Regions from separate parts of the Novosphingobium resinovorum genome, predicted to be linked through region 1. Evidence: predicted binding sites of a transcription regulator. Region 1 holds the regulator's gene; each other region holds the start of a gene.
What was found. The regulator LexA, encoded in region 1, represses DNA repair genes until DNA is damaged. The targets are predictions, from matches to a motif close to GTTCCNCNCTTGTTCT.
Positions count from the first base shown of each region.

Region 2: a site for LexA is predicted at 6,070-6,085, ahead of BES08_RS05210 (S24 family peptidase). Genes of this name have one in related genera too.
Region 3: a site for LexA is predicted at 5,418-5,433, ahead of BES08_RS29650 (ImuA family protein). Genes of this name have one in related genera too.
Region 4: a site for LexA is predicted at 4,498-4,513, ahead of BES08_RS25545 (ImuA family protein). Genes of this name have one in related genera too.

Region 1 is NZ_CP017075.1:723,323-730,704, forward strand. Features, by position in the region: gene BES08_RS03210 (ComEC/Rec2 family competence protein) at 1-1,307, shown strand, start outside; gene lexA (transcriptional repressor LexA) at 1,356-2,048, opposite strand; gene BES08_RS03220 (molybdopterin molybdotransferase MoeA) at 2,149-3,369, opposite strand; gene moaC (cyclic pyranopterin monophosphate synthase MoaC) at 3,366-3,851, opposite strand; gene trpC (indole-3-glycerol phosphate synthase TrpC) at 3,868-4,659, opposite strand; gene trpD (anthranilate phosphoribosyltransferase) at 4,670-5,662, opposite strand; gene BES08_RS03240 (anthranilate synthase component II) at 5,659-6,255, opposite strand; gene BES08_RS03245 (phosphodiester glycosidase family protein) at 6,252-7,034, opposite strand; gene BES08_RS03250 (YcxB family protein) at 7,039-7,382, opposite strand, start outside.
Region 2 is NZ_CP017075.1:1,136,692-1,144,073, forward strand. Features, by position in the region: gene BES08_RS05165 (alpha/beta hydrolase family protein) at 1-68, shown strand, start outside; gene BES08_RS05170 (hydrolase 1, exosortase A system-associated) at 65-841, shown strand; gene BES08_RS05175 (MerR family transcriptional regulator) at 846-1,277, opposite strand; gene BES08_RS05180 (integration host factor subunit alpha) at 1,306-1,602, opposite strand; gene BES08_RS05185 (beta-ketoacyl-ACP synthase III) at 1,711-2,682, opposite strand; gene plsX (phosphate acyltransferase PlsX) at 2,682-3,755, opposite strand; gene rpmF (50S ribosomal protein L32) at 3,792-3,971, opposite strand; gene BES08_RS05200 (MAPEG family protein) at 4,133-4,525, shown strand; gene BES08_RS05205 (MBL fold metallo-hydrolase) at 4,522-5,202, opposite strand; gene BES08_RS05210 (S24 family peptidase) at 5,369-6,019, opposite strand; gene BES08_RS05215 (hypothetical protein) at 6,121-6,321, shown strand; gene BES08_RS05220 (hypothetical protein) at 6,311-6,679, shown strand; gene BES08_RS05225 (acetolactate synthase large subunit) at 6,828-7,382, opposite strand, start outside.
Region 3 is NZ_CP017078.1:42,790-50,171, reverse strand. Features, by position in the region: gene BES08_RS29660 (error-prone DNA polymerase) at 1-2,895, opposite strand, end outside; gene BES08_RS29655 (DUF6504 family protein) at 2,892-4,715, opposite strand; gene BES08_RS29650 (ImuA family protein) at 4,630-5,391, opposite strand; gene BES08_RS29645 (helix-turn-helix transcriptional regulator) at 6,133-7,242, opposite strand.
Region 4 is NZ_CP017077.1:104,270-111,651, reverse strand. Features, by position in the region: gene BES08_RS25575 (AAA family ATPase) at 1-906, opposite strand, end outside; gene BES08_RS25570 (metallophosphoesterase family protein) at 903-2,021, opposite strand; gene BES08_RS25565 (hypothetical protein) at 2,057-2,731, opposite strand; gene BES08_RS34525 (LuxR C-terminal-related transcriptional regulator) at 3,085-3,342, opposite strand; gene BES08_RS25555 (EcsC family protein) at 3,471-4,028, opposite strand; gene BES08_RS25550 (hypothetical protein) at 4,083-4,298, opposite strand; gene BES08_RS25545 (ImuA family protein) at 4,540-5,301, shown strand; gene BES08_RS25540 (Y-family DNA polymerase) at 5,216-7,039, shown strand; gene BES08_RS25535 (error-prone DNA polymerase) at 7,036-7,382, shown strand, end outside.

The DNA of each region.
Region 1 (7,382 bases):
CGGTCTATCTACTGGTCATCCGGTTGCTGGCGCTGTTCCCGTGGGTGGCCCTGAGGGTGAGGCTGCCGGTCGTCGCGGCCGGTGCGGGGGCCGCTGCAGGCGTCGCTTACACTTTGCTTTCCGGGTCGGAAGTTCCGACCGTTCGGTCCTGCATCGGCTCCCTCCTGGTCCTGATCGCACTGGCTTTGGGGCGGGAGCCCTTGTCCCTGCGCATGCTTGCGGTGGCGGCGTTCTGCGTCCTGTTGCTCTGGCCGGAGGCGGTGATCGGGCCGAGCTTCCAACTGAGCTTCGGCGCGGTCCTGGCGCTGATCGCCGTCAGTACGGCCAAGCCCGTGCGGCACTTCCTTGGACCGCGCGACGAAGGGCTTGCCATGACCGGGCTTCGCCATCTTGCCCTCCTGCTGCTGACGGGCGTGGTCATCGACCTCGCGCTCATGCCGATCGGCCTGTATCATTTCCACCGCGCCGGAGTGTATGGAGCGCTGGCCAACGTGGCGGCAATTCCGCTGTCTACCTTTGTCGTGATGCCTTTGCTGGCTTGTGCATTGGTCCTCGATATCGCCGGGCTGGGCGGGCCGGTCTGGTGGCTCGCCGGAATCTCGATAGACCTGCTGGTCGGCCTGGCCCGCTGGTTCGCGTCGAGACCGGGCGCTGTGAACCTGCTTCCCGGTACAGACACCTGGGCATTCCTGCTTTTCGTCGCGGGAGGTCTGTGGATGGGCCTTTGGAGCGGCCGCATTCGCTGGGCCGGGCTACCGATCGCCTCGGTCGGTGTGTTCTTGCTGGCGACCGCACCGGCGGCGGACATGCTGGTGTCCGGAGATGGTCGCCATGTCGGGCTGGTCGAAGATGGCGGGAAACGGCTTTACCTGCTTCGAAACAGCGAAAGCGGCTACGCCCGGGACAATCTCATGGAATTCGCCGGGATCGAGGCAGACCCGGTCACGTTCGACAAGTTCCCGGGTGCCCGCTGCAACCGTGATTTCTGCGCCTTGCCGGTCAGACGCTCCGGCACCACGTGGCATGTGCTGGTTTCGCGGGGCCGCGATGCCGTCGCGGAACGGTCGCTCGCCGCTGCATGCGAACGCAGCGACATCGTCATATCGGATCGCTGGCTGCCGCGCAGTTGCAAGCCGCGCTGGTTCAAGGCCGATCGAGGATCGCTTGGGCAGACTGGCGGGCTGGCGGTATATCTGGGCAAGGCCCGTATCGATACGGTAGCCCAGACCCAAGGTGAACACGGCTGGTGGCGTCCCCGGCCTGTTCACCGTTACAGGAATGCTCCTGCGCCGCGCAAATCGCAGTAATTACCGGTTGCTGCTGCGCCAAGGCCTTCATGGCGCAGCGTGGCCGTGTCAGTTGTACCGTCGAAGCAGGCCGGCGAGCTTGCCTTGGACTTCCACTTCGTCCGCACCGTAAATCTGCGGTTCGTAAGCGGCATTTGCGGGATCCAACCGCACCATTCCCGCCTCGCGCCGAAGGTACTTGAGGGTGGCCTCTTCCCCGCGGATCAGGGCAACGACGATCTCGCCGTCGCGAGCGGCATTCGTGCGCTTCACGAGGGCGAAATCACCATCCAGAATGCCCGCCTCGATCATCGAGTCGCCGGAGACCTCGAGCGCGTAATGCTCGCCGGAGCCAAGCAGGGCGGCAGGGACAGGCAACATGGACTGTCCTTCGAGAGCCTCGATCGGCACACCTGCGGCAATACGCCCGTGCAGCGGGATCTCGATAACGTCGTTGGCGGCTTCGACGGAACGACGCGGCGTCTGCGGACGCGCCAATCCATCATTGCTGTTCGCTGCAGAAGGACGCAGGGCCTTGCTTCCCGTGTCATCGGCCTGGCGCAAGACTTCGAGCGCACGTGCACGGTTGGGAAGGCGGCGGATGAAGCCGCGTTCTTCCAGTGCGGAAATCAGTCGGTGAACACCGGACTTGGACTTGAGGTCGAGCGCCTCCTTCATCTCCTCGAAGCTGGGGGAGATGCCTGTCTCCTCAAGCCGGACCTGGATGAACCGGAGCAATTCGTGCTGCTTGCGCGTCAACATGTCGCTGCCTTCTCGTGACCTCCGAACCAGGCAAACCCTGATCGCGTTTGTTCTGGTAGTGAACATTGAGGGAACAATCAAGCAACCAATTGCCGATACTTCAGGCAATACCGCCGTTCTGGAGCAAGTATATCCGGACTTCTTCACCAGCCTGTGCCGGACCGGCCAGCGCCGACCGATCGACCAGCACGTTGCTTGCCGCCAGGGACGACAGGGCGCCGCTGTCCTGCAGCGGGCTTACCGTCACATTTTCTCCGTCCCACCAACCGCGCAGGAATTCCCGGCGACGGCCGCTTGGGTGCAGCGGCATGGCCAGCCGGGCTGTCAGCCGCATGGGCAAGGGGCGCGCAGCCCCCTGCATCGCGCGCAGGACGGGGAGCAGGAAATGGTAAGCGGTGACGTAGCTGGAGACCGGATTGCCCGGCAGGCCCAGCACGATCTGACGGCGTCCTGCCACGTCGCGGGTGGCGACTAGGATTGGTTTGCCGGGCTTGATCGCGACACGCCAGAAATCGATGCCCGCGCCCCAGCTTTCGAGTGCCGGACGAATGAGGTCGTGATCGCCGACCGAAGCGCCGCCGCTCGTTACGATGAGGTCGGCATCGGCGGATGCTTCGAAAGCGGAGGTTATTGCCTTGATCGTATCGGGCACCGGGCCGATCCGCCGCGCATCCACGCCCAGCGAACGCGCCATGGCCGTCAGCATCGCGCCGTTGCTGGCGGGAACCTGGTGCGGTGCACAGCGCTCCGGATCGGAGGCGAGTTCGTCGCCGCTGTCGATCACGGTCAGGCGCGGTGTGCGATGCACGGGAAGGTGCGTATGGCCGGCCGCGATCGCCAGCGCCATCTGCGCGGGCGCGATGTGCAGACCAGCGGGCAGGACTTCCACGCCCTGGGCAAAATCCATCCCGCAATGGCGGATGTGCTTGTGCGCCGGTGCGGGCGGCTCGCCCGAGAGTATAAGGTTCGCGCCCTCGCGTGTCAGGTCTTCCTGGATTATGACGGCCGCCGCGTCGGGCGGCAGCATCGCGCCCGTCGAAATTCGGACTGCCTCTCCTTGCGAGAGCGGGCCGACATAAGGATGCCCGGCGGCACTTTCACCGGCGATCCTCCAGGGGCCGCGCATGTCGCCTGCCGTGACGGCGTAGCCGTCCATGGCTGACAGATTTGCGGAGGGCTGCGTGCGTCTGGCGTGCAGCGGTTCAGCCAGGAAACGGCCGAGCGCGCCTTCGATATCGACACGCTCTATCGACAGCGGGGTGACGAGCGCGAGGAGGCGAGCTTGTGCCTCCTCCAGAGAGAGCGGCGCGGAGCCGTTCATTCAGTCCATCCGTCCATCTTCCAATGGCCTGATTTACCGCCGATTTTCTCGACCAGGCGGATGTCTCCGATGACCATGCCCTTGTCGAGCGCTTTGGCCATGTCGTAAATTGTGACAAGTGCGATAGAAGCTGCTGTTATCGCTTCCATTTCTACCCCGGTGCGACCGGTCAGCGAAGCCTTCGCGATGACGCGGATAGCATTATCCTCGAAAGCGAAGTCGAGGTTTACGGCATCGAGCGGCAGCGGGTGGCACATGGGGATGAGATCGGCCGTCCGCTTGGCCGCCATGATGCCAGCAATGCGCGCGGTTCCAAGCACGTCACCCTTCGGAGCATTCCCGGCGCGGATCGCGGCAAGGGCATCCGCGCTCATGGAAATGCGTCCGGATGCCACGGCGATGCGCTGCGTCTCGGCCTTGGCGCCAACGTCGACCATGTGCGCGTTGCCGTCCGGGTCGATGTGAGTGAGGGACTTGCTCATCGCGAACCCATGGCGTTCAGGCTCCGGTTAGTAGCGCGCGCGTGGCTGCCTCGATGTCGTTCTGGCGCATGAGGCTTTCGCCGACGAGGAATGTCCGGGCGCCGCACGAGGACAGGCGTACCAGATCGGCATGGACGTTGATGCCGCTTTCGCTCACCAGCAGCGTGCCTGCCGGCGCCAGCGGGGCGAGGCGCTCAGTCGTGCCGATATCGGTGGCGAAACGTCGCAGGTCACGGTTATTCACACCAATAAGGCGCGATTTCAAACGACTTGCACGCTCCATTTCAGATTCGTTGTGAACTTCGACGAGGCAGTCGAGGCCACGCTCGGTCGCAGCGGCTTCGATTTCCGCCATCAGCACGTCGTCCAGTGCGGCGACGATGATGAGGATGGCATCGGCACCGATCGCGCGCGCTTCCGCGACCTGCCAGGGATCGACCATGAAATCCTTGCGGATCACCGGAAGGCCGCAGGCGGCGCGGGCCTGGATGAGGAAATCCTCGTGGCCCTGGAAGTAGGGAGCATCAGTGAGCACGGACAGGCACGCGGCGCCGCCCCGCTCATAGGCGACCGCGTGCTGTGATGGCTGGAAGTCGCTTCTGATCAATCCTTTGGAAGGCGATGCTTTCTTGATTTCTGCAATCAAGGCGTAGCCGGTCGCGGCTTTGGCGCGCAGTGCCGCCTCGAAGCCGCGAGGGGGCGTCTGCATGGCAGCGCGGGCGTCGAGATCGGCGATCGTGGCCAGCGGCTTGCGGGCGGCGACCTCCTCGCGCTTGGTATCGCAGATTTCGGTAAGTTTATCGGACATGGAATCCTCGTCAGGCACGGGTTGCCGCGATCCAGCAGTCGAGCAAAGCCTTGGCGAGGCCCTTGTCGATCGTTTCTGCCGCTTCTTCGACGCCCTCGGCCCAGGTGTCCACTTCACCGGCCACAAGCAGCGCGCCTGCGGCATTGAACAGGACGGCGTCGCGATAGGCGCCGGGAGCGCCCATCAGCAGGTCGTTGAGGGCACGGGCGTTGTAGGCGGGGTCGCCGCCGCGAATGGCATCGACTGCGGCCGTCGGTAAACCGGCATCCTGCGGAGCGACGCGGCGCATCGACAGTTCCCGGCCGCGAATATCCGCGACTTCGTTGCCGCCTGCGAGGCTCAACTCGTCGAGGCCCTCATCACCGGAAATGACCATCGAGTGCTCGGTGCCAAGCCGCAGCAGGGCATCGGCGTAGATCGGCACATAAGCCGGGCGTGCGATGCCGACTAGCTGGCGCGAGACTTGCGCCGGGTTCGCCAGCGGCCCCATCAGGTTGAAGATCGTGCGGCGGCCTAGCGACTTGCGCAGCGGCATCAGCCGACCCATCGTCGGGTGGTGGCGCGCGGCGAACAGGAAGCCGATGCCGATTTCGGCGAGCGTGGATTCTGCAGTCTCGACGGCGCGGTCGAGGTTCAGCCCCATCGCTTCGAGGGTATCGGCGGCGCCCGCTTTGGAACTGGCAGCGCGGTTACCATGCTTGGCGACGGGGACGCCCGCAGCCGCGACCACCAGAGAAACGGCGGTCGAGACGTTGAGGGTGTGGAAGCCGTCGCCGCCGGTGCCGCAGACGTCGATGGCGCCTGCGGGCGCCTTCACCGGGATCATCCGCTCACGCATGGCGCGAGCCGCGCCCGCGATTTCGCTGGCGGTCTCGCCGCGATCCGACAAGGCGACGAGGAACTCGGCGATTTCGGATTCGGGCATTTCGCCGTCGAGGATTGCGGCGAAGGCTGCCTGGGCCTCGTCCTCGGCGATCGGGTGGAGAGGGTCGGGAAGGGTCATGCGCTCAGCCGTTCCGGCAGTTTGGCCTCGATACCGCAAGTGCGCAGGAAGTTTGCGAGCATGGCATGGCCGTGCTGGGTGGCGATGCTTTCCGGATGGAACTGGACGCCGTGGATCGGCAGGCTCGCATGGCGGAAGCCCATGACATGGCCGTCGTCCGAGCGGGCGTTCACCACCAGCGTCTCAGGGATATCCTCGACGATCAGCGAGTGATAGCGCGTCGCGGTGAAGGGCGAGGGCAGCCCGGCGAAGACTCCGGTGCCGTCATGCGTGACAGGAGAGGTCTTGCCGTGCATCAGCCCGCCGCGCACGACCTTGCCGCCGAAATACTGGCCGATCGACTGATGGCCGAGGCACACGCCGAGGAGCGGCATCCCCGCATCCGCTGCCGCGCCGACGAGGTCGAGGCTGATGCCCGCCTCGTTGGGGGTGCAGGGGCCGGGCGAGATCAGGAAGCCCTTCGCACCGCTGGAAATGGCCTGGCCTGCGCTGAGCGCGTCGTTGCGCACGACCTCCACTTCGGCGCCCAGTTCCATCACGTAATGGACCAGGTTCCAGGTGAAGCTGTCGTAATTGTCGATGACGAGGATCATGACTTCGCCTTTGCGCTTTTCTCGACGACGATCAAGGGGCCGAGCGGAGGGCCGCCGTCGACGCGGCCATGTTCGGGGTCCCAGAGCGAGGATACGCTGCCGTCAAGGAACAGCGCATTGTCGCATTTCAGGGCGTCGCGGAAATAGCGCGCGAGCTTGCCGAAGGATACCGGCTCGTCGGAAATGACGAAGTGGGCGCGGCCCTTGTCATCGATGCCGACGCCGTTGCGCAGCTTCAGCGATGTGCCGTCATCGTCGATCTTCGGGTGCAGCTTGCCGGAGATGACCAGCATCGGGCCGGACTGGGTGCCGAAATCGGGACGGTCGGTGACGGACTTTGCGAAGTCGTCGCTGGCGCGGACATGCCAGTTGCCTGCCGCGTCGCCGTAGAAGACGCCGTTGGGGCTGAGGTGAAAGTTGCCCCAGCCTTCGTTGGTATTGAGGGCATGCTGCTTCTCGCCGTTCTCGACGTAGTAGCCGATCGGCTTGCCATCGGCGTCGAACATGCCGCCGTTCATCGCGAAGGCAACTTCGTGGCTGCGCGCCGGGCGGTCCACCGCGAGTTGCGAGAGGCTGCGATACGGCGCGCCGCCCTTGGGGCCGAGGACGGTGTGAATGGTGTGACGACCCGGCACGGCGGTACAGTGCGTGAAGCTGGCGCCCTCGAAGCTCGCGCCCTGGCATGGCGGAGGAGGCGGGGCCGATGGCTTGGCTGCGGGTTCGTCGGCGGAGCAGGCGGCGAGGATCGCGCAAGCTGCGAGGGCTAGGGGCGTTCGCATGCGATCAGATCCGCTTGACCTGACACCGCCCGAAGCCTTCGCGAAAGCTGTCGAGAATGTCGTTGCCAACCTGGTCCTTGGGCAACCATATCATGGTGCAGCCAGCTTCAGGCTTGGCGAGGAGAAGCCGATCGTCTTCGGTCCACCAGCGGAAGTCCTTCCAGTTAAGGCTCAGGTCGACCGAGGGGCTGGCCACGGTGAAGCCGTCGCCTTGCATCCGATAGCTGGCGGCATTTCCGGCAAGATCGTTTTTCTGCCAATGGGTAAGGGCCGTGCGGGGCAACGAATAGAAAAAGCCGATCGCGAGCAGCACTCCGGCTCCAACGAAATAGGCCAGTGAATGCAATG
Region 2 (7,382 bases), 410 kb from region 1:
AGCCGGACGAAAGCCCGGATCAAGCCGATGCCCTCTCTGCCATCCTTGCAAGGGCAATCGGGCGGTGACGCGGCGGCACTTCACATTCGACTGCGCCGGGGACCGGCTCGTTGCCACGCTTGACGATGCTGCGGGTGCGACCGCGCTTCTGCTGGTGTCGGGCGGCAACGAGATCCGTGCAGGGGCATGGAACGGTCAGGCTCACTTTGCCGCGCGGATCGCTGCGCACGGATTTCCGGTCCTGCGCTTCGACCGCCGGGGTGTGGGCGACAGTGAGGGCGAGAACCGAGGATTTCGGGCGAGCGCTGTCGACATTGCCGCCGCGCTGGAGGCCCTTCGCACCCGGGCTCCGCAGGTACGGCGCGTCATCGGCCTAGGTAACTGCGATGCCGCCAGCGCGCTCATGCTCGCTCGCGGCGCGGGGCTGGACGGTCTGGCCCTCTCCAATCCCTGGACCATCGAGACCGACGAAGAGGACGCGCCCGCCGAAGTGGTCCGCGATCACTACCGGCGGCGCCTTGCCGACCCGGCAGCGATCGGTCGCCTGCTGACGGGCAAGGTTTCGCTGATCAAACTGGCCCGCAGCCTGGCTTCCGCCGCGCGGCCCACGCCTGCTGCGCCGACCGGCCTTGCCGCTGAAATATCGCAAGGGATCGCGGATTTTACAGGCCCCGTCCGCTTCCTGATCGCCGGGCGCGACCGCACCGGCCTCGCCTTTCTCTCGCGATGGGACAAGGCTGACGGGCGCATACGAACTTGCCCCGGGGCCAGCCACAGCTACGTCGAAGCGGATGCGCAGGACTGGCTGCTTGGCCAGGTCCTGGAAATGCTGCGAACCTGAGCGCTCAGGCCCGTGCAAGCGCCTCGGCAAGACCTTCGCGAATCGCGGAAAGTCTGCCGTACCAATCGCCCGTCGGCACTCCTTCCGGCTTCACCACTGCCAGCGACGGGTTACCTTTCACCTCGAAAGGCGACTTTTCGGCAATCGCCTTGGCGGCACCGCGCAAAGTGTACCCCTCGCGATGGACGAGTCGATCGATGTCGCGGATCAGCGCCACGTCTTCCGGACGATAATACCGCCGATTTCCGCTGCGCTTGATCGGCTGAAGGGAAGCAAACTGCTCTTCCCAGTAGCGCAGGACGTGCGGACGAATGGCGAGCGCTTTCGCAACCTCGCCTATGGTTCGCAGCGCCTGCGGCTCTTTCCCGTCATCGAATAGCGGGGATTCGTCGAAAAGCGTCACCTCTGCGGGCGCGCCGAGTCCTGAAACGTCCATACCTGCCTTTTCCCGACGGAATTTTCCGTCAATCGGTGGCGATACGGTCCTTCAGCATCTGGCTGGCACGAAAGGTCATGACGCGCCGAGGCGTGATCGGCACTTCCACGCCGGTCTTGGGGTTGCGGCCGATCCGTTCGCCCTTGTCGCGCAGCAGGAAAGTGCCGAAGCCCGAGATCTTGACGTTCTCGCCATCGCTGAGGGCCGTCGTCATGTGCTGCAGGATCGCTTCCACCATGGCAAGCGACTCGGCACGGGATATGCCCAGCTTGCGATGAATCGCTTCGGCAATCTCGGCCCTGGTCAAAGTATCCGTAGCGCGCATCAATCCCGCATCCCCATAGTGCGCCGATGCGACGGATAATATTAGAAACAGGGAAGAAATCAACGGTGCGTCCAATATTGAACGCAACCGGAGCGGTACTGTCCCCCGTCAGATGCGAATTAGGCTCGCACCCCACGTAAAACCGCCACCCATGGCCTCCAGCATGACCAGATCGCCCTGCTTGATGCGACCGTCGCGCACTGCCACGTCGAGTGCGAGCGGAACCGACGCAGCCGAGGTATTGGCGTGCTGGCCGACCGTCATGACCACCTTTTCGGGCGGCAGGCTGAGCTTCTTCGCCGTCGCATCGAGGATCCGCGCATTGGCCTGATGCGGCACCAGCCAGTCGATGTCAGAGGTGGAAAGACCAGCCTCTTCAATGACTTCACGCAGGACTTCCGCAAGATTGACGACGGCGTGGCGGAAGACCTCACGGCCTTTCATGCGCAGCTTGCCGACCGTCCCCGTGGTCGACGGACCGCCATCGACGAAGAGCAACTGGTTGTGCGCGCCATCGGCGTGAAGCCGGGTCGCGAGGATTCCCCGGGGAGTTTCACCCACCTGTTCCTGTGCCTCCAGCACGACGGCGCCCGCGCCATCGCCGAAGAGCACGCAAGTCGTGCGGTCTTCCCAGTCGAGAATGCGGCTGAAAGTCTCGGCCCCGATGACGAGCGCGCGCCTGGCCATGCCGGTGCGCAGCATCGAATCGGCAACGCCGACGGCATAGAGAAAGCCCGAGCACACCGCAGCAACGTCGAAGGCGATTCCACCGGCACGGCAACCGAGCCGGCTCTGGACGATCGTGGCGCTGGCGGGGAACGTCTGGTCGGGCGTGGCGGTCGCCAGCACGATCAGGTCGATCGATTCGGCATCGATGCCCGCAGCCTCGATCGCCTTGCGCCCCGCTTCGGTGGCGAGGCTGGAGGTCGTCTCGTCGGCTTCGGCGATGTGGCGGTTGGAGATGCCGGTACGTTCGACGATCCATTCGTCGCTGGTATCGACCCGCTCCGCCAGTTCGGCGTTGCTGACGGCATTGCGCGGGAGCGCGGAGCCGGTTCCGATCAGTACCGAACGAATCATCAGGCGCGCTCTTCCTGTACGCCGGTCAGCCCCTTAGGCATGCGCCAGGTCGACCCTCCCAGACGGGCCAGGTCGGCAGAGATACGCTCGGTCACGTTTTCCTCCAGGAGTCGGGCGGTGACCGCCACGGCATTGGCCACGCCTGCAGCATTGGCGCTGCCGTGGCTCTTCACGACAATGCCGTTGAGGCCAAGGAAGACCGCGCCATTGTGATTGTTGGGATCGAGGTGGTGCTTGAGCAGGTCGGTCGCCGGCTTCGAGATCAGGAACCCGATCTTGGAGCGCAGCGAACTGCTGAAGCCGCGGCGCAGCAGGTCCGCGACGAAGCGGGCCGTGCCTTCCACCGCTTTTAGGGCGACGTTGCCGGTAAAACCGTCGGTCACGACCACATCGACGTCGCCGCGGCAGATCTTGTCCGCCTCGGTGAAGCCGTCGAAGGACATCGCAAGGTTTTCGGCCGCGCCCTTGAGCACAGCGGCTGCATCGCGCAGTTCCTCGGTGCCCTTGGTTTCTTCGGTGCCGATGTTGAGCAGACGCACACGCGGTTCGGCGCGGCCAGTGGCCACGCGCGAATAGGCCGCGCCCATGATCGCGAACTGGACCAGGTTGCGGCTGTCGCACTCGGTATTGGCACCGAGGTCGAGCATGATGACGTCGTTGTCGCCCAGCGTCGGCAGCAGGGCCGCCAGTGCAGGACGATCGATGCCGGGCATCGTGCGCAAGGTCAGCTTGGAGATCGCCATCAGCGCGCCGGTATTGCCGCCGCTGACGGCAGCCCCGGCATGGCCGAGCTTCACCGCTTCGATCGCGCGCCCCATGGACGTGCCCTTGGCCCGGCGAAGCGCCTGACTGGGCTTGTCCTCACCGCTGATCACGCCATCGGTGTGCAGGATTTCAGAGCTGGCCCGCAAGTTCGGATGATTTTCGAGCGCGGCCTTGATCCGCACCTCATCACCGACGAGCAGGAACTTGAAACGGTCATGACGGCGGCGCGCAAGCGCGGCGCCTTCAATCATGACGCGCACGCCCTCGTCGCCGCCCATCGCATCGATAGCGATACGCGGCAAACTCATGGGGCTTTCTCCGAAATACGTCGTAGGATCTAAGTCTTAGACTTCGACCGCGACGATTTCACGACCGTTGTAGTGGCCGCAAGAATTGCACAGGTTGTGCGGGCGCTTCAGTTCGCCGCAGTTGCCGCATTCGTGGAATGCTTCAACCTTCAGCGCGTCATGGCTGCGGCGCATGCCCCGGCGGGAGGGCGAAGTCTTTCTTTTAGGGACAGCCATTTCGGCACCTGTTCCTGCAAATACGTGTCTGTCAAAAAGGCCGCCGGTGACCGGGTAGGGACACGGCGGCTTGCGAAGGCGCGCCTATAACCCATTTCACGCGAGTTGCAACCCGTTACTCCCTCCACCATCAAGCCGTCACCAATCGGGAGTACGCCTATATGATTCTGCAGACCACCCTCAGCATGTCCGCCGCAGCAGCCGTCGTCGCCTTCTGGCTGGCGGTGCGTACCGGCAAGGCGCGCATGGCGGCGAAGGTGTGGCACGGAGACGGCGAGAATCCCGTGCTTCTGCGCCGAATGCGCGCCCAGGCCAACTACGGCGAGAGCGCGCCGTTCGTGCTGATGCTGGTCGCCGCTATCGAGCTTTCCGGCAAGGCCGGGCAATGGCTTGCGATCGTCGGCGCACTCTATCTGCTGGCGCGCATCGCCCACGGGATCGGGATGGACAAGGCTGAGAAATCTCCCCTGCGCGCGGCCGGCTTCATCGTCTCGGTGCTGACGTTGCTGGGACTCGCACTGATGGCCGTGCTGATCGCGACGGGGCGATTCTAGACCGGTAGCCCGCGTTTGATCGCCTCGTCGCTGACGTAGGGATTCGTCAGACGCTCCTGTCCGAAAGTGCTCACCGGGCCGTGGCCGGGGACGAAAGTAACGTCGTCCCCGAGCGGCCAGAGCTTCTGCGTGATCGAGTGCAGCAAATCGTCGAGATTGCCGCGCGGGAAGTCCCAGCGGCCGATGCCGTTCTGGAACAATACGTCGCCGACCATGGCGAACTTGCTGGGCTCGTGATGGAAGATGACGTGGCCGGGCGTGTGCCCCGGACAATGAACGACGTCGAGTTCCAGTTCGCCCACGGTGACCTTGTCGCCATCCTCCAGCCAGCGGTCGGGCTCGAAGGTATGTGCTTCCATGTTCCAGCGCGGCCCGTCGTCGTCGAGCTGCGCGATCCAGAAGCGGTCTTCCTCCTGCGGCCCCTCGATCGGCACGCCAAGCTCCTTGGCCAGCACGCCGGCCTGCCCGCAGTGGTCGAGGTGGCCGTGGGTAACGAGGATCTTCTCCAGCGTCACCCCGGTCTTCTCCAGTGCCTGCTTCAGCTTGTGCAGGTCACCGCCGGGATCGACCAGCGCGCCCTTCATCGTGGCCGTACACCACAGGAGCGAGCAGTTCTGCTGGAGGGGCGTGACGGGAATGATCCCCACGCGCATCTGTTGTTCGGTGCCTTGCGTCATGCCCTTGGAAATGGCCGCAGAGCGCCGCGAATGCAACCGGGCTGAAGTTTGTCCGCTTCAGGCGGATTCGGCACCGGCCCACGCCCCCACCCGACCTCCCATCAAGGATACACTAGTGGGAGGTCGGGTGGGGGCGTGGGCCGGTGCCGCTTCAACAGAACAAACTCTAGATGCGCCCGCCCTTCCAGACCACCCTGCCGATCACCTCGACGTCGCGGGCGCCGCATTCGACCGGCGGATAGGCCGGGTTGTCGCTGATCAGAACGACCAGCCCCGGCCGCGAGACGTCGATGCGCTTCACCAGCAGGCTGTCCCCCAGCCGAACGACGTGAATACCGTCGCGCAAGGCACGCAAGGTCCGGTCGACGAGGATTTCATCGCCGTCACGCAGCGTCGGCTCCATCGAATCGCCGCTCACCACGATGGTGGAGAGGTTTTCCGGCTGTAGCCCCATCGACCGCAGCCAGCGCCCGGAGAAGCGGATGGTGTCCACCACCTGCTCTCCTTCGGCCGTCGCCCCCGGCCCCGCCGAGGCCCCTACCGCCAGGCGCGGGACGTCGATCCAGCTGCGTCGGCGTGATTGCTCCGAAACGGCGTAGGAAATTTCCTTCGATTGCCCCAGTTCCGCCTCGTTCACTCCGAAGAACCGTGCGAGCATCCCCCGATCATGCTCCTCCAGCTTGCGCGGGCTGCCCTTGCGGATGAATTGCTGCAGATATGTAGGATTCTTGCCGAGCATGGCCGAGAGTTTGGACAAACTCACGCGCCGCTTCTCGGCCAGTTCCAGCAGGCGCAGACGGGTCGGGTCGCTTACCATTTTGTAATCCGTATCCGTAGGAAATTTCCTAGACATGTAGGATTTAGAACGGAACAAAATAGAAACATCAAGCGAATTCCTACATGAAAGGACCAGACCGGATGCTCCTGCGCGACATCGAGCGCTTCCTACGCCAGACCGACATGCCGTGGACCAAATTCGGCCGCCTTGCCGCGCAGGACCCGCGCTTCGTCGCGGATCTGCGCAACGGCCGGGTGCCCCGTGGCGATACCGCCGCGCGAGTCGAGCGGTTCATGCAGACCTACCTTACCGGCGCCGGGGAGAACCGCCATGCAGTCTGAACTCGTTCGAGAAATGCGCCAGGCTTTCGTGCCCGCAAAGGCCCCGGCACGCGGTCCGTGGCTGCGGCTGCTGTCCGAGGTGCTGGGCCTCGCCGGTTCCGAAGCCGAACTGCTGAGCCATGCCGAGCGCGACTGGGCAAGCGCCACGTTCTCCGGTGCCCGCCACACGATCGCGGTGGCCTTCGAAGGCGCCGAAGCGGTGGTTAAGGGAGAGGCATTCATCGCTGCCCTGCCCGACCACGAATTCACCGTCCCGCGCCATCTCGTGGCCGACGCGGCGTTAACGTCGGTCGAGCACCGGCAGGACCCGCCGCGCATGACCGTGCACATCGAAGTGCTGGTGCTGGTGGACTGCTGAGACCGCACTCCTCCCCGTTGCGCAGCAATGGGGAGGGGGACCGCCGACGCAGTCGGTGGTGGAGGGGTAGCGCGCTCAAAGCCCCCTCCGTCAGTCGCTGCGCGACTGCCACCTCCCCATCGCTACGCGACAGGGAGGATGAGCGCCTTCAGAGCGCGCGCGAGAGTTCCTTGATCTCGGTATTCAGGATGCGATCGTTCTCGGAATAATCGACCGGGCAGTCGATCAGATGCACGCCCGGCGTATCGCGGCAGTGCGCGAGCAGTTCCTTGAGGTGCGCGGCGCTCTCAACCCGGTAGCCGTTGGCGCCGTAGCTCTGCGCATACTGCACGAAGTCCGGGTTGCCATAGTTCAGCCCGAAGTCCGCAAAGCCCATGTTGGCCTGCTTCCAGCGGATCATGCCATAGGCATTGTCGTTCAGGATCAGCACCGTCAGGTTGAGACCGAGGCGCACCGCCGTCTCCATCTCCTGGCTGTTCATCATGAACCCGCCGTCGCCGCAGACCGCGAAGACCTTGCGCTCGGGATAGACCATCGCGCTCGCCATCGCCGAGGGCAGCCCTGCCCCCATCGTCGCCAGCGCGTTGTCGAGCAGCACCGTGTTGGGCTTCATCGCGCAATAGCCGCGCGCGAACCACAGCTTGTAGACGCCATTGTCGAGGCAGACGATCGCATCGTCGGGCAGCGCGTCGCGCACCTGCTG
Region 3 (7,382 bases), on a different replicon from region 1:
CACGCCCTTGGCCGAGCCCGGCTTCTGGCGCACCAGGATGATCCCGGCGACCTCGACATTGCGGCCATCGCGGATGTTCGCAAGGTCGGCGCAGCGCGTGACACCGCGCCGGGCGAGGTCCTCGCGCACGAATGTCAGCGGATGGGCGCGCAGCGAGAGCTGGAGCGAACGATAATCCTCGATCACCTCGCGGCCATCGGTCAGTGGGCGCAGGGCAACGTCCGGTTCGATCCCTTCCGCGCTGATCGCTTTTGCTGAACGATCCGCCGCAGCAAAAAGCGGCAAGGGCGCTTCGCCAAGGCCCCCCACCTTCCATAGCCCCTGCCTCCGGTCGGATCCGAAGGCGCGAAAGGCATCGGCATCCGCCAGCTTCTCGATCGCGGCGCGCGGCACACCCGAGCGGCGCCAGGCGTCCTCGACGGACGCAAAGGGGACACCGCCTCTTGCACTCACGATGCTTGCGCCATCGGCATTGGAAAGCCCGCGCACCTGCCGCAAGCCCAGCCGCACCGCATGATATCGGCCCCGTGTCGGCTCAAGCGAGCAATCCCAACGGCTCGCATTGATGCAGACGGGCCGGACCTCAACCCCGTGTTGGCGCGCGTCGCCGACAATCTGAGCCGGCGCATAGAACCCCATCGGCTGTGCATTCATCAGCGCGGCGCAGAAAACGTCGGGATGATGATGCTTCATCCAGCTCGAGGCATAGGAGATCTTGGCAAAACTCGCCGCATGGCTTTCCGGGAAGCCATAGGAGCCGAAGCCTTCGAGCTGGCGGAAGGTGCGCTCGGCGAAGTCGCGCGGATAGCCGCGCCCGACCATGCCCTCGATCAGCTTTTCGGAAAAATGCGAGACCCCGCCGGTCATCTTGAAGGTCGCCATCGCCCGGCGCAGCTGGTCGGCCTCGACGGCGGTGAAGCCCGCGCCGACGATCGCAACCTTCATCGCCTGTTCCTGGAAGAGCGGCACGCCCAATGTCTTTTCCAGAACCGCGCGCAGTTCGGGGCGCGGGTATTCCGGCTTCTCCAGTCCCTCACGGCGGCGAAGATAGGGATGAACCATGTCGCCTTGGATCGGGCCGGGTCGAACGATCGCGACCTGGATCACCAGGTCGTAGAAACGGCGCGGCTTCATGCGCGGCAGCATCGACATCTGTGCCCGGCTCTCGATCTGGAAGGTGCCGAGCGTGTCGGCCTTCTGGATCATGGCGTAGACGTCGGGGTCGTCGCTCTGGAGGTCGGCTAGTCCGACTTTCAGGCCCTTGCTCTCTTCCAGCATGGTGAAGGCCCGGTTCATGCAGCCCAGCATGCCGAGCCCCAGCACATCGACCTTCATCATCTTCAGGGCATCGATGTCGTCCTTGTCCCATTCGATGATCTGGCGATCCGCCATCGCGGCCGGCTCGATCGGGACGAGGTCGTCGAGGCGATCATGGGTGAGCACGAAACCCCCGGGGTGCTGGCTCGACTGGCGCGGGACGCCGATCAGCTGGCGCGCGAGATCGAGCGTCAGGCGCAGCCGCCGATCGGACATATCGAGGTTGAGTGCCTCGGCCTGCTTCTCGCCGACACCCTCTGCCGACCAGCCCCAGACGAGACCCGCCAGCGACGAGGTCAGGTCTTCGGGCAGGCCCATGGCCTTGCCGACATCGCGCACGGCGCCGCGCGCGCGGAAGCGGGTAATGACCGCGGTCAGCGCCGCCCGGTCGCGCCCGTAGGTCTCGAAGATCCACTGGATGATCTCCTCGCGCCGCTCATGTTCGAAATCGACGTCGATGTCGGGCGGCTCGCGCCGCTCGCCCGAGACGAAGCGCTCGAAGAGCAGCTCGTGCTTGATCGGATCGATCGAGGTGACGCCGAGCACGAAGCAGACGCAGGAGTTCGCTGCCGATCCACGCCCCTGGCACAGGATGCCACGGCGCCGCGCCTCGGCAACGATCGAATGGACGGTGAGGAAATAGGGCGCGTAGTTCAACTCGGCGATGAGCTTCAGTTCGTGCGCGATCTGGTCACGGTAGCCCTGCGGCGGATCGCCGCCGAACATCTCCTCTAGCGCTTCATACGCCATCTGCTCCAGGGCCTGCTGCGCGGTCAGGCCCTCGATCACCTTCTCCTGCGGATAATGGTAGGTGAGATCGCTGAGCGAAAAGGTGCAGGCCTCGGCGATATCCACGCTTGCGCGCAGGGCATCGGGATAGGCCGCGAAGCGCCGCTGCATCTCTTCGGCAGACTTGAGCGCGCGATCAGCGTTGACCTCGCGGCGATAGCCAAGGTCATCGACCCGGCAATTGTGCCGGATGGCGGTCACCACATCCTGCAGCAGCCGGGCATCGGGCAAATGGTAGAGCACGTCGCCGGTGACGATAGCCCGCACGCTGGCGTCCCTCGCCTGCCGCGCCAACGCATCGATGCGAACCGCATCGTCAGGCCGCCGGCGCTGGAACAGCGCCATATGCGCGCGCCTGCCATAGACGGATCGGAGATCGGCGAGCGCTGCAGCATTATCCGCATCCGCCTCGTGCGGCAGGAGAATGGCGATCACGCCCTCAGACCAGGCTTCGAGCTCGGGCCAGTGCAGCAGGCAAGCCCCTTTCCCCGCCCGGCGCTTACCGATAGTGAGGAGGCGCGTGATCCGCGACCACGCCTTCCGGTCAGTCGGGTAAAGGAGCAGCCGGCGACCGCAGGACAGATCGACCCGGGTTCCGGCGATGAGGCGTACCCCGGTGGCCTTCTCCGCCTCCCAGGCGCGGACCACCCCGGCGACACTGCCAAGGTCGGCAATGCCGATGGCGGAATACCCGAGCTTCGCCGCGACCGAGAACAGCTCGTCCGGGCTCGACGCCCCGCGCAGGAACGAGAAGTGCGTGAGCACCTGGAGTTCGACATAGGCGGTCATGCGAACACCCCGTGCATCCACCACGAGAGATCGCCGGTTTCGCCGGCAACGCCGTCGCCGCGGCGGAACACCCAGTAGCGCCCGCCCGCCTTGTCCTCGACGCGGTAGTAGTCGCGCACAGCCCAGACTTCACCGTTGCGCCGCCACCACTCGCCATGGATGCGCTCGGGCCCGTCGCCGGCCACGACCGTGTAGGACCGTCCGCGCCATTCGAAACGGCGCGGAGGCTGATCGGGCAGCAGTGCGATGACGCGCGACAAGGGCTCGGGCCGCGCGAACAACCGCACCGGCCGCTGCCACGCCGGCCAGGAGCCGGCTGTCGCGATCGGGCTGGTCGGCCTCACGGCACGTTCGGGCACATGGCTCTCGACCGGCGCAATGCGGAAAACCGCGCCCGGTCCGATCCTGCCTGCCACGACGTCGACCAGGCGCGCCGGATCGCGCAGCGTACTTTCCCCAGCGAGGATCGCCCCCAGGTTCTCTGCATCGAGCGGCTCGGTATGCGGCGCCAGCAGCCGGAACTGTTCGAGGCCCATGCCGGGATCGATGCGCTCAATCCTCAGCTTCAGCAGGCGCAGCAGGTGCGGCACTTCGCGAGTGGGCCGAGAGGTGCCGATCGCCACCACCTGCTCTCCGCCATCAACGCGCAGAGCAGTCAGGCGCAGCGAGCGCGCACCCAGCCCCCGTCGCTGGAGCACTTCGGCCAAATCCTTCAACAGGTCGTACATGACCTGACCAATCGCTTCGGCCGTGCCGATCGGCTCGAGCAGCCGACGCTCGACCGCAGGGATGACCACGTCCTCCCGCGCGGTGATCGGTTCAGCCTTACCGCCAAGCGCTTGATCGAGCCGGTCGATTGCCGCGAGCCCGAGCCTGCGTGCCAGCGGCCCGCGCGCCACGGGGATCAGGTCGGCGATCGTCTCGAAACCGAACTTGCGCGCGGCGGCCAGCGCCCCGCCTTCGAGGCGCAGCGCGGCGACCGGAAGCGGCGACAGCGCCTTCACCACGCCGCCGTGAGGGATGATCGCAATATCCTCGCGGCCGTAGCGGGCCAGCGCGTGCGCGGCGCCCGCGGTCTCGGCAATTGCGATGCGCGCGGTGAACCCGGCGCGGCGACAGAAGGCCTGCAGCCGCTGGCAGAAACGCTCCTCCCCGCCATGCAGGTGCGCGGCGCCCGTGAGGTCCAGCCAGATGCCGTCAGACGGCGAGACCGCGGCGATCGGCGACCAGCGGCGGATGCCGAACAAAGCGAGGCGATCGAGCAGCGCCTGGTCGGCCTCGGGCTCGGAGGCGCGGAAGTCGAGATCGGAGACGAGCGCGCGGGCATGGGTTGCCACCATGCCGACATGGATGCCCAATGCCCTTGCCGCCGGACAGGCCGAAACGATCTCGTCGCGCCGACCGACCTTGCCGATCAGCGCCAATGGGGCAGCCATGACCGGCGGTGCATCGCAGACCTCTTGCGCGACCACTGAAGAGACCGTTCGCCTGAACGGATGCTCTGCCGTCTCGGAGCGCCGTCCCAGTTCGCGCATCGGCGGCTTGGCGTGCAGCGGCAGCGCCGCGATCTCGCGCTCGACATCCAGGCGTGTGCGGTCCTCGCCCCTGACGGCGCCCTGCCCTCCTGCGTTCTGCCGCTCGCGAGCCCAGCGCGCACCCGGTCGCCATCCGCCCCCGCGAGGGACCGAGCAGGCACCGGGATTGTCGTCGACGGGAAGCTGGAGTGCGCGCGGCTCAGGCCGCGGCGCGGCGAACCGGTCCTGCCGTCTCAGCCGTTCGATGGCCAGGAACGGCAGGAACAGCGAGACGACCCGTCGCATCGCATCCCTCCACGATCAGGGAAAAGCCCTCGCCGCCGCGCTGGCGTGCGAGTTCGACCAGCCAGCGCGGGCGTCCGACGCCGGCGACGCCGAGCCGCTCGGAGGGCGCACTGGATATGCGCCAGCGCGTCCAGGCCGCCGAAGGGTCGGCAAACGGGTCACGATCCCGCCCGCGGTGACGCCGCAGCAGGAGCACCGGAATGTCGGCCTCGGCAGCCGCAAGCTGCAGGCGGCGGGTGGCAACCATCGAAACCTTGCTGGCTTCAGCGACGACGGCCGCCGGCGTTCCATCGCGTAACGCATCCTCGACCACGGCGAGTAGCGCCGCATCGTCGCGCGGCTGCGCGTGGATGACGTCTGCGGAAGCCAGGCCCGCCTGTTCCAGGCCCGGTGCGTACAGGTCATTGCGGCAGCTGACCCACAGGACCGGTGCGGCGGAGCAGCGGGCTTCGCGCGCGGCGATGCCGGCAAGGAACAGCGTAGCCGCGGCATCATCGACCAGCGAGCAGGTCAGCGCGGTCGCTTCATGCAGGGCGCCGGCGCGCAGGCCACCGGATCCGAGGCGGCCATCCAGAGCATCCATACCAAAAGGCATGGTCCGATGATCAGCCAGCGGGGTCGCCAGCGTGCGGAGGGCATCGATGCCCGGATGCGTAAGCGATGAAACTAAGGACATGGTGATTCTTTGAAAGACTCAGAAATGTTCCTTTTATGTTCTCACTTGGGGGCCGGTACGGTCAACCGGTTTGATGGACGAGCGGATTGCGACATGGGGACAAGCCTGTGCACACCGCGCAATCACCGGGCTCACTACCATCCTGCAGGATTGTGGGGAGTGTCCGTGAAGCATAGCATCACACGCTGGAGCTCGGAGCGAAGTTAGACAATGCCGACGCTATCGAAACTGGATGGACCCGCTGGCCTGGTTGGCCGTTCCCAAGACGTTCCCACCCTTCCATTCGGTCAGTGGGCGAGAAACCAACGCCTGGGGCGCGATGACCCAGACGAAGTGGCGAACGCTGGGAGCCAGAAGATCGCAGACAGCCAAAGGTATATTCGGACTGCGAAGCGCGATCGGATAGTTGCTCAGGACTGACGCGGGTTGGGACATAGCTGCCCTTCGCTGGGCGCTCAGCAAATGACAGCTATGTCCAGAAGCGGACACTCACGGGAGCAATAGGTATTCCATCAAATGAAGGCGGGTGCATCATTGCGTGCTTACTTGTTGCTGTCTCAGCCATCGCATCGCACCCGGTGCAGGACAGATTTGAGTTTTGTCCTAGGTGTTCTCGCCAGACCAATAGCCAGGCGCCGTGCACAGCAATCCGGCGCTCTTTGGCATTATTCAAGCGGCGAACAAGCTTGAAGCCTGGTCATTGGTCCGCCTATTGCCAAAGCATGGCCGGATGAAGAATGCTCAGGGGTCCGGGGCAAGGGCGACGACGCTGCGCATGACGAGGCGAACCAGGTCCGGAAGGCCTCGCGCACCCGTCTTCATGTAGATGGATTTCGAGTACGTGCGGGCGGTCGACTCTGTCCATCCAAAATGTTGTGCAGCCTCCGTCAAGCTCATGCCGCGGGTCAGGGCGAAAGCGAGCTTGGCTTCGCGTGGCAGCAGGCCGAACAATTCGGCGAGCCGCCTCCAGCGGTTGGCTCCACCCCAGTTGTCGCCATGCAGATAGGCGACGGCGACTGCAGGTTTGCGGATCGCGATCGTGGTGCGGTTTATCGGCAACAGCAGCATTTCAAGCAAAGGGTCGTGCGAGATCGACAAGGCACGGGCGCTCGTCTCCCTGTCGCGAGTGAATCTCTGGATGGTCGCCGCGATTTCCCGGCCTGTCTCGAGGCGGTCGCTGACCAGTTTGTCCGATGGCCCCCTGCGCAGCACCCCGGAGCTTGCGAGAAGTTGCTCGGCCTGTTCGTCCGAGCCGACAATACAGCCATCAGAGTCGAGCGCGACCCATCCGAAATGAAGCCGTCGGATCGCGTCACCGGAGACCAGGGCAGCGAAGCGTTCGCGCTCAATCGTTGCATATAGCCGCAGTACGCCGCGCAGGATCGGTGCAAGGTCATCGAGCACCATGTCGTGCTCCGCGCTAAAATCCCCGTGATGGCGAGCCACGCTGATCCATGCCTCGACGCCGCTGGGCTCGCGGACGCGCATCTGTCGTCCGGCACTGATCCCGCTCAGCTTCAAGAAATCGATGTGTCGCTGTCGCGTCTCCTCGCCCTCGGACGCGAGCGCGGCGCTCAGCGAATGCGAACGGCCCTCTGGTAAGTCAATGCCCGGGGGAAGCCAGTCGGGGGGGTAGAAGCTGTCGTAGCTCTCTCGGAAGTTGGCCAGATTGGCGTGATCCGACAAGAGGATGATCCACTCGCGCGTGGGCCGCATGGGCGGCCGGAATGCGAAGACGACGTGGTCCGCTCCCACCGCATCCTTCAAGCAACGGATGAAGCCTGCCCACAGCGGGATTTCGTAGACTCCGCCGAGCAGGGCTTCCGAAAGGCCACTGCTGATCGTCTTCATCGGACAAGTCCCGCATGGTTCACCATATGGTGATGCCAATCGACGCGAGCGCATGTCAATGCAGGCGTACGTCGTGGCACAAGCGTTCGACAGCAAGAGGCGCGCCGAGCCGATAGAATAAGATCGCGACCGGGCGAACT
Region 4 (7,382 bases), on a different replicon from region 1:
GTGGCGGGTGGACAAGTCCTCCAACCCGCCGAGCCGGGATGCCGCCGCGGCGCCTTCGGCCTTGCGGGTGGCGAGCTGCTGCGCCGCGCCGCGTGCGGTTTCGAGCCGGGCGAGGACATCGGCGCGCTCGGCGGCGTCGGGGTCGTCGTCCAGTTCGCGGCGCAGGGTCGCCAGCTGGCGGCGCGCGGCATCGAGATCGGCGAAGGCGGCTTCGAGCAATTCCTCGCGCCGCTGGGCTTCGGCCAGCGTTTCCACCGCCGCGCTTACGCGCTTCTGCGCGGCGAGCAGGCGCTGCGTCGGTGCGCCCGCCCGGCCGGTGAAATAGGCCGAATACTGGGTGTCGATGCGCGCGCGGATGCGCTCGAACGCGGGGCCGCCGACCAGCGCGCCCGCCTCGCCCTCCAGCGTCGCGCCGATCAGATCGCGCAGGGACGAGCCGGGGGCCTCCACCGAAAGCCCATCCGTCTGTGCCACCCACAACATGCCGAGCGCGCCGTGCAGATTTTTCGCAAAGTGGTCTTTCTGGAGCCCCGCCTCGAAGCCGAGCAGGTCTTGCAGCGCTTGTTCGGCAGCTTCGCCCTGCTGGCGTCCGGCGGGGCCTGACAGCTCCACTGAGGGGGCCTTGACGAACTTCTTGGTCAGCGACCACGCCGAACCGCCGACCTCGAAATCGAGCGCCACCTGCGGCCCAACATTGTCGCCGATGGGCTGGAACGAGCGGATCAGCTTCGTCGTCGAGCCGTGCTTGAGGAACAGCGCCGCGCGCACCGCTTCGAGCAGGGTGGACTTGCCCGTCTCGTTCGGCTCGATGACGATGTTGAGGCCCGGCGTCAGCCCGGCGATCTCGTGAGGTGCGCGGAACTTGCGGAAGTTTTCCAGCACGATGCGGCGGATCAGCAGGCTCATGCGGCGTCTCCCTGATCGCGGAGCGTTTCGACGAAGAGGCGTTCCAGTGCGCGGCGGGCGCGCGGCGCGTCGGGGCCGTCGGCCTCGATCTTCGCGCGAAGCAGGGCGCCGGCGCGGCCGATCATGCCTTCGCTGGAGAGCGCGGCGAGGTCTTCCTCGGTGGGCCGGGCCACCACGTCGGCGTCGCGCACGTCGAGATGGCGCAACCGGTGCGTCAGGTCGTCCTCGATGCGCGAGAGCATCGCCACGCGGTCGGTCAGCGGGACGATGCCGGAAAGCGTCAGGCGCAGCAGCGTGGCGGCAGGCTCGCAGGCGGCGAGGAGGTCTTCGGCCAGCGCCGCGAAGCCGATCGCGTCGGCCACCGGCCAGTCGCGCGACAGCCAGCGGAAGCGGCCGGTGGGCAGCGGCGTGACGCTCACCTTTCCGAGTTCCAGATCGACCAGCAGCGCTTGTCCGGGATCGTCGCGGCCGGGCTGGAAGCGGTCGGTCTCGGGCGTGCCGGAATACCAGGTGCGCGGATCGACCTGCAGCGTGCCGTGCCAGTCGCCCAGCGCCAGATAGTCGAGATTGGACAGCCGCGCGCGGTCGGGCGCGATGAGGTTCTTGGTGTCCCCCTGCGAGCCGAAGCCCCGGATCGAGCCATGCGCCAGCCCGATCCGCAGCCGCGCGCCGGGCGTTTCCATGCGGGCGAACGCCTCGGTCGGATCGTCGAGCGTGTGGCGGTGGAGCAGCGGCGCGGGCAGCAGCCACACGCCGTCCTCGATCTCATGCGGCGCGGGTTCGGACAGGACCGTCACATTCGCGCCGGCGCGCTTCCTCACGCGGTCCCACAAGCCGCCGTTACGGGCGAAATCGTGGTTGCCGGGGAGCAGCCACCAGCGGCAGGCGTGGGCTCCCATGCGGGAGACGGCCTGAACCACGGTGCGCTCGTCCGGCCCCTCGGTGTCGAACACGTCCCCGGCGACGAGGACATGGCCTGCGCCATGCTGCGCCGCCGCCTTGCCCAGCGTGTCGATGGCATCGAACCGCGCCTCGGTCAGCGCCGCGCGCGTCTCCGCATCGAAGCGGCCGAAGGGTTTGCCGAGCTGCCAGTCGGCGGTGTGGATGAAGCGCATGAGGTCCGGTGTCCGCTGGGGTTTAGGGGTGTCGTCTAGCGGGGCCTGTGCGCCGGGGCTACGACAGAAGCGGTCGAGGATGCTTTGGCCGGCCGCATTCCGATTACCTGCGCCGAAACCGGCCCGTCCTGTCCGCGCAGCCACCGGTCGATCGCGGCGAAGACGTCGGCGGGGTCATTGCCCAGCATGAGCGCCCTGATGATCGCCGAGCGGTGCCGGGTCATGTCCGGGCTGTAAGACTTGCCGTGATCGCGCCAATGGGCAGCCATCACGTTCTTCGCCTCCTCCTCGCTGCGGCGCTGGAGGTGCTCACCGGTGTCGGCGTCGATCCCCAGCCCGGCGAGGAACCGTGGGTCCACCGACGACCAGTCAAACGCGCGCGCGTGAGCCTGCCGCACGAACACGTCGGGCAGCGGGTTTTCGCCCTTCTTATTGACGACGAGGGTTGTCAGGTCGGGATACCGGTACGCCTGCGTATGACCGCGCAGCACTTCGAGGCGGCGGCCCATGCTCGTCGCGATTTGGGCGTGGATCGGGTGTTCCTGCCCAGTCAGCAGCTGGCGGGCGTCGAGGACCAGGTTCTCGAAAGTGATCGTCCGCGCTGCCTGTGCCCCGGCGACGGCGACGAGGACGGGATAGACCGCTCCGGCGATCGCGTGGTCTATCGGCGTGGAGTTGCGGCCGTCGGTCGGCGGAATGTCGTGCGGCATGGAGGCTCCTTGGCAGTTGCGGGATCGGTATCGGGGCACAGTGTGACAGTTCCGGTCGCGGCAGCTGTGACGTCGCTGTGGCGCTCCTGGATGCCGTTGTGTGCTGTTAAGTGCCGCCGCGTCGATCCGGGGAAATTACGGTTTTCCAGAAGGTTTACGCGATCTGGAAATTCCATGTGACAAAGCCGGGGCAAGCAGGCTCTTCCCGGGCCGCCTCAGCTCAGCCTTCGCACCGGGTGAGTGAAAGCGGCGGGCGGCTTCGGAAGCCTGGTGTCTCCCTCGGGAAACGTCTGCCTTCAAATGGCGTGTCGCAAGCCAGTGGGCCATCTGGGCAAACCCCGGATCGGGCGTCTTCAGGTTGATTCGCCGCGGGACAGGGCGATCAGTTGCGCGGTGCCGTTGGTGCGGGTCTTGGTGATGATCGCGGCGCGGTGGTCGTCCACCGTGCGGTCGGAGATGCCGAGCATCGGTCCCATCTCCTTGTTGGTGTAACCCTGCGCCATGGGGGCCAGCATTTCGCGCTCGCGCCGATGAGCAGGGCGGAGACAGCGGCGATGACGCGGGGACCATACCAGCTTTTGCGCTGCCCGGCCCAGCGGGTCGACCGCCATAGGATTGTCCCGAATCTCAAACGCGCGATGATTTTCCTGCCCTGGGACGTAAGGCAAAGATTGTCTCGCAGCTTACATCCGGGAAAATTCCAGGACAGAGGATATAGCGTGTCGGGAGGCCGGCGCTTTCACCTGGATTCGTCCTTCGGTTTGTGTGGTTGTTGGCGAATGCCGGTCAGGACGCGCGCGAAACAGGCGAGAACGGCTTCAGGATCGTGATCGCGCTCCAGCTTGCGCAGGCGGAAGTGGACGTGGGCCATCGTCTGGTAATACGAAGTGAAGGCTGGATTCAGCACCGCGCCGACCGCCGCGCTCACCAGCGGCATCGACTTGGCTACGGCTTCGGCGGTAACGGTTGGCAGCAGACGCGGGACGACGACACGCAGCATCGCTTCAAGCGTCTTGCCGCGCAGCGCCAGCCTTGCGCCGAACAGGCCGGTGTCGACGTCGTCGTCCTCGCTCAGCGGGCCGCCGAAGCCGAACACACCGATGCATTGCAGACGGACGGCCTCGTTACCGATGTCCTCGCCATAGCCGATCGCGATCTCCTGGATCGAGCGCAGTATGAGCGTGGTCGTCATGCCAAGATCCAGCGCCAGCGTCGTCAGGCCGCCGACGCCGCCGATGGCGCCGCTGACCGACGATGCGACTTGATGCCAGCGGTCTCCCGCGCATTTGGCAAGCACGGTGTTGAGGTAGCTACGCGATTCCGGCTCGGCCTGCGTTCCGCTGGCAGCGGCCTAGGACGTGCGCAGGGCAATGTCGGTCGCCTGCGCGACGGCGGCCTGCCAGCCTTCCGGCACTTTGCTGAGCGCGCTTTCGATCTTGTTGCCCAGCATGTTCGACAGCTTCACCACCGGCCCACTCGCCTCGCGATAGTTTTTCGCAATGGCGCGAAGTTCCGCGACCTCCTCGTCGTTGAACGCTGCGCAGGAATTTCCCAGAGTCATCGTCATCGAACCTCGAACTTGAACTGCATCGTTCGCCGCATCCAGTTTGTTCCCATACGCATTCCTTTATTGCCGCTTCCAAACCAACAGTCCGGGGCGGCTTAGGATTTGCGAAGCCCGCAGGTATGCGTCGTGTGCACAGGCTTGTCCCCATGTCGCAATCCGCTCGTCCATCAAACCGGTTGACCGTACCGGCCCCCAAGTGAGAACATAAAACGAACATTTCTGAGTCTTTCAAAGAATCACCATGTCCTTAGTTTCATCGCTTACGCATCCGGGCATCGATGCCCTCCGCACGCTGGCGACCCCGCTGGCTGATCATCGGACCATGCCTTTTGGTATGGATGCTCTGGATGGCCGCCTCGGATCCGGTGGCCTGCGCGCCGGCGCCCTGCATGAAGCGACCGCGCTGACCTGCTCGCTGGTCGATGATGCCGCGGCTACGCTGTTCCTTGCCGGCATCGCCGCGCGCGAAGCCCGCTGCTCCGCCGCACCGGTCCTGTGGGTCAGCTGCCGCAATGACCTGTACGCACCGGGCCTGGAACAGGCGGGCCTGGCTTCCGCAGACGTCATCCACGCGCAGCCGCGCGACGATGCGGCGCTACTCGCCGTGGTCGAGGATGCGTTACGCGATGGAACGCCGGCGGCCGTCGTCGCTGAAGCCAGCAAGGTTTCGATGGTTGCCACCCGCCGCCTGCAGCTTGCGGCTGCCGAGGCCGACATTCCGGTGCTCCTGCTGCGGCGTCACCGCGGGCGGGATCGTGACCCGTTTGCCGACCCTTCGGCGGCCTGGACGCGCTGGCGCATATCCAGTGCGCCCTCCGAGCGGCTCGGCGTCGCCGGCGTCGGACGCCCGCGCTGGCTGGTCGAACTCGCACGCCAGCGCGGCGGCGAGGGCTTTTCCCTGATCGTGGAGGGATGCGATGCGACGGGTCGTCTCGCTGTTCCTGCCGTTCCTGGCCATCGAACGGCTGAGACGGCAGGACCGGTTCGCCGCGCCGCGGCCTGAGCCGCGCGCACTCCAGCTTCCCGTCGACGACAATCCCGGTGCCTGCTCGGTCCCTCGCGGGGGCGGATGGCGACCGGGTGCGCGCTGGGCTCGCGAGCGGCAGAACGCAGGAGGGCAGGGCGCCGTCAGGGGCGAGGACCGCACACGCCTGGATGTCGAGCGCGAGATCGCGGCGCTGCCGCTGCACGCCAAGCCGCCGATGCGCGAACTGGGACGGCGCTCCGAGACGGCAGAGCATCCGTTCAAGCGGACGGTCTCTTCAGTGGTATCGCAAGAGGCGGGCGATGCACCGCAGGTCATGGCTGCCCCGCTGGCGCTCATCGGCAAGGTCGGCCGCCGCGACGAGATCGTTGCGGCTTGTCCGGCGGCAAGAGCGCTGGGCATCCATGTCGGCATGGTGGCAACCCATGCCCGCGCGCTCGTCTCCGATCTCGACTTCCGCGCCTCCGAGCCCGAGGCCGACCAGGCGCTGCTCGATCGCCTCGCTTTGTTCGGCATCCGCCGCTGGTCGCCGATCGCCGCGGTCTCGCCGTCTGACGGCATCTGGCTGGACCTCACGGGCGCCGCGCACCTGCATGGCGGGGAGGAGCGTTTCTGCCAGCGGCTGCAGGCCTTCTGTCGCCGCGCCGGGTTCACCGCGCGCATCGCAATTGCCGAGACCCCGGGCGCCGCGCACGCGCTGGCCCGCTACGGCCGCGAGGATATTGGGATCATCCCTCACGGCGGCGTGGTGAAGGCGCTGTCGCCGCTTCCGGTCGCCGCGCTGCGCCTCGAAGGCGGGGCGCTGGCCGCCGCGCGCAAGTTCGGTTTCGAGACGATCGCCGACCTGATCCCCGTGGCGCGCGGGCCGCTGGCACGCAGGCTCGGGCTCGCGGCAATCGACCGGCTCGATCAAGCGCTTGGCGGTAAGGCTGAACCGATCACCGCGCGGGAGGACGTGGTCATCCCTGCGGTCGAGCGTCGTTTGCTCGAACCGATCGGCACGGCCGAAGCGATTGCTCAGGTCATGTACGACCTGTTGAAGGATTTGGCCGAAGTGCTCCAGCGACGGGGGCTGGGTGCGCGCTCGCTGCGCCTGACTGCTCTGCGCGTTGATGGCGGAGAGCAGGTGGTGGCGATCGGCACCTCTCGGCCCACTCGTGAGGTGGCGCACCTGCTGCGCCTCCTGAAGCTCAGAATCGAGCGCATCGATCCTGGCATGGGTCTTGAACAGTTCAGGCTGTTGGCGCCGCATACCGAGCCGCTCGATGCCGAGAACCTGGGGGCGATCCTCGCTGGGGAAAGTACGGTGCGCGATCCGGCGCGCCTGGTCGACGTCGTGGCAGGCAGGATCGGACAGGGCGCGGTTTTCCGCATTGCGCCGGTCGAGAGCCATGTGCCCGAACGTGCCGTGAGGCCGACCAGCCCGATCGCGACAGCCGGCTCCTGGCCGGCGTGGCAGCGGCCGGTGCGGTTGTTCGCGCGGCCCGAGCCCTTGTCGCGCGTCATCGCACTGCTGCCCGATCAGCCTCCGCGCCGTTTCGAATGGCGCGGACGGTCCTACACGGTCGTGGCCGGCGACGGGCCCGAGCGCATCCATGGCGAGTGGTGGCGGCGCAACGGTGAAGTCTGGGCCGTGCGCGACTACTACCGGGTCGAGGACGAGGGGGGCGGGCGCTACTGGGTGTTCCGCCGCGGCGACGGCGTTGCCGGCGAGACCGGCGATCTCTCGTGGTGGATGCACGGGGTGTTCGCATGACCGCCTACGTCGAACTTCAGGTGCTGACGCACTTCTCGTTTCTGCGCGGCGCCTCGAGCCCGGACGAGCTGTTCTCGGTCGCGGCGAAGCTCGGGTATTCCGCCATCGGCATTGCCGACCTTGGCAGTGTCGCCGGGGTGGTCCGCGCCTGGGAGGCGGAGAAGGCCACCGGGGTACGCCTTATCGCCGGCACCCGGGTCGATCTGTCCTGCGGTCGCCGTCTGCTGCTCTATCCGACTGACCGGCAAGCCTGGTCGCGGATCACGCGCCTCCTCACCATCGGCAAACGCCGGGCTGGGAAGGGGGCGTGCCTGCTGCACTGGCATGAGCTCAAAGCCTGGTC